DNA from 2 places in the Acidovorax sp. AC410 genome. Region 1 is predicted to be linked to the other one. Evidence: predicted binding sites of a transcription regulator. Region 1 holds the regulator's gene; the other holds the start of a gene.
What was found. The regulator FNR, encoded in region 1, switches genes on or off when oxygen is low (the NO sensors DNR and NnrR bind a similar motif). The targets are predictions, from matches to a motif close to TTGATNNNNATCAA.
Positions count from the first base shown of each region.

Region 2: the regulator FNR is predicted to act here: its motif matches at 1,979-1,992, upstream of AC0IZS_RS30675 (universal stress protein).

Region 1 is NZ_CEEDCG010000001.1:4,286,834-4,290,235, forward strand. It holds gene AC0IZS_RS19905 (MBL fold metallo-hydrolase) at 97-1,068, shown strand; gene AC0IZS_RS19910 (histidine phosphatase family protein) at 1,040-1,648, shown strand; gene fnr (fumarate/nitrate reduction transcriptional regulator Fnr) at 1,653-2,372, opposite strand; gene hemN (oxygen-independent coproporphyrinogen III oxidase) at 2,545-3,402, shown strand, end outside.
Region 2 is NZ_CEEDCG010000001.1:6,600,675-6,604,076, forward strand. It holds gene bktB (beta-ketothiolase BktB) at 1-87, shown strand, start outside; gene AC0IZS_RS30670 (tripartite tricarboxylate transporter substrate binding protein) at 253-1,236, shown strand; gene AC0IZS_RS30675 (universal stress protein) at 1,422-1,859, opposite strand; gene AC0IZS_RS30680 (2OG-Fe dioxygenase family protein) at 2,076-2,840, opposite strand; gene AC0IZS_RS30685 (EAL domain-containing protein) at 2,943-3,402, opposite strand, start outside.

The DNA.
Region 1 (3,402 bases):
CATGGCGCCTACAGGTTTGCAGCGGGTCTGGTGCCATCGTGCCACTCCCCGTTACAGTTGAAAACTCATCAGTTCAACTCAATACCGGAGAGTTTCATGCTGTCACGTCGCCATTTCCTGGGTGCTGGGCTTGCCGCCCCCGCCTTTTACGCTGCGGGCTCGTTCGTGCCCGTGTGGGCGCAGAACGCGCCCAACTTCGGTACGCCCACCTTGCCCAACCCCGGCTTTCGGCGCATGAAGGTGGGCGATGCGGAGGTGGTGGCGCTGGTCGATGGCATCACGCGCCGCCCGCTGGGCGAGGAGTTCGTGAAGAACGCGCCGCTTGCCGAAGTGCGTGCGCTGCTCACCTCGCAGGGCCTGCCCATGGACTACATCGACGTGCCCTACACCCCCTTCCTGGTGCTGGCAGGCGGGCGCAAGATTTTGATCGACACGGGCCTGGGTGAGTTTGGCGGCCCCACCACCGGCAAGCTGCTCGACAGCCTGGCCGCTGCAGGCCTGAAGGCCGATGACATCGACACCGTGCTCATCAGCCACTACCACGGCGACCACATCAACGGCATTCGCAACAAGGCGGGCGCGCTGACCTTCCCCAAGGCCAAGGTGCTGGTGCCGGCCGCCGAGCATGCCTTCTGGATGGACGATGCCCGCATGGCGGCTGCCCCTGCGGGCATGAAGGGCGCCTTCGAGAACGTGCGCCGCACCTTTGCCACCATGCCGGCCGACACGCTGGTGCAGTTCGGGGCGGGCACCGAAGTGGCGCCGGGCATCCAGTCCGTGGCGGCCTACGGGCACACACCGGGCCACACGCTGTTCGAGCTCAAGTCCGCCGGCCAGAACTTCTTTTACGTGGCCGACCTGACCAATGTGCCGGCCCTCTTCGCACGCAACCCCGACTGGGCCGTGACCTTCGACATGGATGCCGAGGCCGCGCGCAAGGTGCGGCGCGAGGTGTTCCAACGCATCACCGCCAGCAATGCCATGCTGGGGGGCTTTCACTTCCCGTTCCCGGCATTCGGGCGCATGGCGGCATCGGGCAATGGCTATGCCTTCCAGCCCGCAGCCTGAAGCGGCCGTTGGCCGGCGCACCGTGCTGGGCGCCGGGCTGGCGTTGACCACGCTGCACGCCTGGGCCGCCCAGGACGCCGAGGCCGAGGCCCTGCTGCGCAAGGGCGGGGTGGTGGCCGCGTTCCGCCATGCGCTGGCACCTGGCACCTTCGATCCACCGGGGTTTCGCCTGGGCGATTGCGGCACGCAGCGCAACCTCAGCGAAGAAGGGCGCGAGCAGGCGCGGCGCACCGGGGCGTGGTTCAAGGAGCGCCAGCTGCAGCCGGCCAAGGTGCTTTCGAGCCCCTGGTGCCGCTGCATCGACAGTGCCACGCTGGCATTTGCCGCCCCCCAGGTGTGGCCCGCGCTGGGCTCGCCGCGCGGCGCGCCGGAGACCACCGGTGCCGGCCACCTGCGCGAGCTGCGCCAGGCGCTGGTGGCCGCCTCGGCCCGGCGCGGGAGTTTCGAGGCCTGGTTCACCCATATGTTCGTGCTGTCCGATCTGGCCAGCACCAACACCAGTTCGGGCGAGGCGCTGATCCTGCGCGCAGACCGCAGCGGCAAGACCGAGGTGCTGGCCCGCCTGCAGGTCCAGGTCTGAGGGGTTAGTTACACGTCTGCGAGTTGACGATGCGCTTCAAGGCATCGGTGTCGAGGATGCGCACATGGCGCTGCTTGACCTCGACGATGCCGTCCTCGGCGAACTTCGAGAAGGTGCGGCTCACGGTTTCGAGCTTGAGGCCCAGGTAGCTGCCGATTTCTTCGCGCGTCATGCGCAGCACCAGCTCGGACTGCGAGAACCCGCGCGCGTGCAGGCGCTGCACCAGGTTCAGCAGAAAGGCGGCCAGGCGCTCCTCGGCGCGCATGCTGCCCAGCAGCAGCATGACCCCGTGCTCGCGCACGATCTCGCGGCTCATGATCTTGTGCACATGGTGCTGCAGGGCCGTGACCTCGCGCGAGAGCTCCTCGATGCGGTCGAACGGCATCACGCAGACCTCGGCATCCTCCAGGGCCACGGCGTCGCAGGTGTGGTGGTCGTTGACGATGCCGTCCAGGCCGATGATCTCGCCCGCCATCTGAAAGCCCGTCACCTGGTCGCGCCCGTCCTCGGTGGCCACGCAGGTCTTGAAGAAGCCGGTGCGGATGGCGTACAGCGAGGTGAACATCTCGCCGTTGTGGAACAGCGTGCCCCCGCGCTTGATCTTGCGCCGCACGGCCACGATCTCGTCGATGCGCTCCAGCTGCTTCTCGTCCAGGCCCACGGGCATGCACAGCTCGCGCAGGTTGCAGTTGGAGCAGGCGACTTTGATGGCAAGCGGGTTCATGGGCGTGGACGCTGGTTGGATGCGCGGGCGGACCGTGTCCGGGGAGAGGAGCGTGGTGGTGGCTGACATGCATCAAATTGTCGCCACTCTGACTCCGTGAACACTTGATCTACATCAAGGTCGGTGGGCAACGGCTGCGGCAAAGTCCTTACCAAAGAAGGATTTCCCCCAAATGACCGCTGTGACGCCCGAACTTCTGAGCCGTTTCGATGTGCCTGGTCCCCGTTATACCTCTTACCCCACGGCGGACCGTTTTGTAGAAGCCTTTGGCGAAGACGAGTATGTGCTGGCACTGGCCCAGCGCAAGGCGGGCACGCCGGGCAAGGCGCTGCCGCTGTCGCTGTATGTACACATTCCGTTCTGCGAATCGCTGTGCTACTACTGCGCCTGCAACAAGATCATCACCAGGCACCACGACCGGGGCGACGTCTACCTGCGCTACCTGGCGCGCGAGGTGGCGCTGCACACGGCCCACTGCGGCACGGGCCAGATGGTGAGCCAGCTGCACCTGGGCGGGGGCACGCCCACCTTTCTGTCGGACGACAAGCTGCGCGAGCTGATGGCGGTGCTCAGGCGCAGCTTCACGTTTGCGCCGGGCGGCGAATACTCCATCGAGGTGGACCCGCGCACCGTGACCCCCGAGCGCCTGGCGGTGCTGGCCGAGCTCGGGTTCAACCGCCTGAGCTTTGGCGTGCAGGACTTCGATGCCGACGTGCAGAAGGCCGTGCACCGCGTGCAGCCGGCCGGGCAGGTGTTTGCGCTGGTGGAGGCGGCGCGCAGCCTGGGCTTCGAGTCGGTCAACGTGGACCTGATCTATGGCCTGCCGCGGCAGACGCCCGAATCCTTCGACCGCACGCTGGAGCAGGTCAAGCAGTTGCGGCCCGACCGCATTGCGCTGTATGCCTACGCGCACCTGCCCGAGCGCTTCAAGCCGCAGCGGCGCATCGTGCCGGCCGAGCTGCCGGCGGCGCCTTCCAAGGTGGCCATGCTCTCGCGCTCGCTGCAGCAATTCATGGACGCGGGCTATGTG
Region 2 (3,402 bases), 2.3 Mb from region 1:
CTGCAGCGCGTGCAGGGCCGCTATGCGCTGGTGACCATGTGCATCGGCGGCGGCCAGGGCATTGCCGCGATTTTCGAACGCATCTGAACCCCGGGGCTGCCATCGCCACCCGCGATGCTGCCACCCCGCATTGGCAAGGCAGCACCTTCGCCTGATCAGCGATCATGGCGATGTGCTGGCCCAGATCAGCAGAGTGGAGCATGCCCGTTGCGGCGGCTCCCACCCATTGAACCGACGGAGACATCTTTCACCATGATTCGCACCCTGATTTCCTTCAGCGCGCTGGCCCTCGCCTTGGGTGCCACCGCCCACGCGCAGGCGCCCGCCCCTGCCGCTGCCTACCCCAACAAGCCCATCCGCCTGATCGTGCCCTTCCCACCGGGCGGCGGCACCGACATCCTCTCGCGCCTGGTGGCCACCAAGCTCACCGAAAGCGCCAAGTGGACCGTGGTGGCCGACAACAAGGCCGGCGCGGGCGGCACCATCGGCATCGGCGAGGCCGTGAAGGCCGCGCCCACGGGCTACGACATCGTGATGGGCCAGAAGGACAACCTGGTCATCGGCCCCTGGCTGTACAAGAACCTGCCCTGGGACCCCACCAAGGACCTGACCGCCGTGGCCCACGTGGCCTACACGCCCGTGGTCATCGCCACCAGCGCCAACTCCAAGTACAAGACCCTGGCCGACGTGGTGGCCGCCGCCAAGGCAGCCCCCGGCACCGTCACCTACGGCTCGCCCGGCAACGGCACGTCCATCCACCTGGCGGGCGACCTGTTCGAGAAGGCGGCCGGCGTGAAGCTCAGCCACATCCCCTACAAGGGCTCGAATCCCGCCCTCATGGACGCCCTGGCCGGCAACGTGGACCTGCTGATGTCCTCCGTGCCATCGGCCATGGGCCAGCTCAAGTCGGGCAAGCTGCGTGCTCTGGCCGTGACCTCGGCCAAGCGCAGTTCGTCCCTGCCCGACGTGCCCACCGTGGCCGAGTCGGGCTTCAAGGGCTTCGACGTGAGCACCTGGTACGGTGTGTTCGCGCCCGCCGGCACGCCGGCCAGCGTGGTCACGGCCCTGAACGCCGAGATCAACAAGCTGCTGGTCACCGAGGACATGAAGGCCGCCATCCAGGCCCAGGGCGCCGAGCCCGAAGCCATGTCGGCCGCGCAGTTCGGTACCTTGATGAAAAACGATTACGCCAAATGGAAGGGCATAGTAGAAGCCTCCGGCGCCAAGATCGAATAAGAGGAGTCGCTAAAAAGCCCTCCTGGCGTCGTTGCTCCGTCTTGCCGTACTGATCGTACTGTCTGCGACGGAGCGCCTAGCCAGGACCGCTGCGCTGGGCTTTGTAGCAACTCCAGAAGCGGTGGACCCGCAAAAATGGCTCCCTCAGGAGCCATTTTTTATTCATACGCGGCAAAGGTGCGCGATCAAGTCCTCACGACCAGCACCGGCACATGCACCGCGCCCAGCACCCGCTGCGTGACGCTGCCCAGCACCAGCTTTTCAAGGCCGCGGCGGCCGTGCGAGCCCATGACGATGAGATCGGCGCCCGTGCTCAGCACGGCGCTCACGATGCCGTCGTGCACGGTGTGGCCCTCGCCCACCACCGTGGTCACCTGCACGCCAGCGGCCGTGAGGGCAGTGCGAGCGGCGTCCAGTGCCGTATTCGCCTCGGCCGTGGCAGCGCTCAGGTACTGGGCCTGGCCATAGGCGAAATCGGCACCGACGCCGGTGAACGGATACGGGTCCACCACGTACAGGGCGGTCACGGCGCTGCCAAAGGTCTTGGCCAGCTCTGCCGCCTTGGACACCGCCAGCGTGGCGATGTCGGAGCCATCGATGGGAACCAGAATGTGCTTGAACATGGTGTCTTCTCCTTGTGTTGATGCACCCTCGGCAAGGCCCTGAACCCCCAATCCCCCGGTCCCGGGTGCCGCCTGCGATGCGATGAAGGACAGTGTGAACCCGTACCATACATCGCATCTTGATACGCATCAAACGGCGAGCGGTCGATCCAGCGATTTCTGCCGCAAGACGACGCTTTGTCCTACGCACGCGCCCCCATGACAAGGATGGCGCCCCTACCCCACCACGTCCGCTCCCTGGAACGCGCCGCGCCGGCAGGTGACCACGAGCGTGTCGCGGTAGCCACCTGGGGCGATGGGCTGGATGGGGGTGGATTCGTGGATCATGCGCGCGTCGTCGAGCAGCAGCAGCGACCAGGGTTCGGTGAGCGTGAAGCGCTGGCCGCCGGGGCCGTTGGCCTCGAACACCCGGGTCTCGCCACCCTTGATGCCCTCGCGCCCCACCAGGAACACAGCCACCAGATCCACGCCATCGCGGTGCGCGCCCTCGGGCGTGGGCCGGCCGATGCCGCCTTCGGTGTCGATGCGGAACTGGTGCGCCTCCACGAACCAGGGTTGTGGCGCCTTGCCCTGTGTGGCAAACACGGCGTCGGAGACGCGGGCCAGCGCAGCCAGCAGCTGCGACCACACGGGCAGCGCCACCGTGGCCGGCTCCATGGGCGCAAACCAGCGTTCCATGCCGCCGTGCAGGGCGTTGTATTCCACCGGCTGCCAGTGCGCGCGGTGCGGCACCGGCTGCGCCTGCCCATCCTGCACCATGAAGCAGGCGTGGCGGCGGCGGCGGTAGCGCCCGCCATCCTTGAGGAAGTCGTCCGGTGGCAGCGCGGCCCAGTCGGCGTTGAGTGCCAGCAGGTCCGGCAGGGAGCACCCTGTCCAGACCGCCACATCGGCGGGGGAGAGCACGGCGAAGCCCGCGCTGCGCAGTTGGTTTGCGGCGTCCGAAGGCGTGGTGAAAGGGGGAGAAAAAGTGACTTGGGCCATGGCCTGCGAGCATAAGGCTTAACCACGGACCCTGTCGGGCGAGGGCTTGCCGCAGGGGCGCGGACCCGGCGGCACATGACCCAGCTCCAACCCCGCGGGTGCTCAAGCCACCTGCGCGGCAATGCGCGGCAATGCGCTGGCAGGCGCCGGCCGCCCGAAAAGGTAGCCCTGGTAGTGCAGGCAGCCCACGCTGGCCAGCATGTCCCGCTGCTCGGTGGTTTCCACCCCCTCGGCGATCACGCCCAGGTCCAGGCTGTGCGCCAGGTTGACGATGGTGCGGGCGATGGCGGCGTCGTTGGGGTCGGTGAGCAGGTCGCGCACAAAGCTCTGGTCGATCTTGAGCTGGTCCAGCGGCAGCCGCTTGAGGTAGCTGAGCGAGGAGTAGCCGGTGCCGAAGTCGTCAAGCGAAAAGCGCACGCCCAGGGCACGCAGCGTAGTCATGCGCAGGATGATGTCCTCCACGTCGTCGAGCAGCAGCGACTCGGTGAGTTCCAGCTTCAGGCGCAGCGGGTTGGCGCCCGTGCTGCGCAGGACTTCCACCACCTCCTCCACGAAGTGCGGA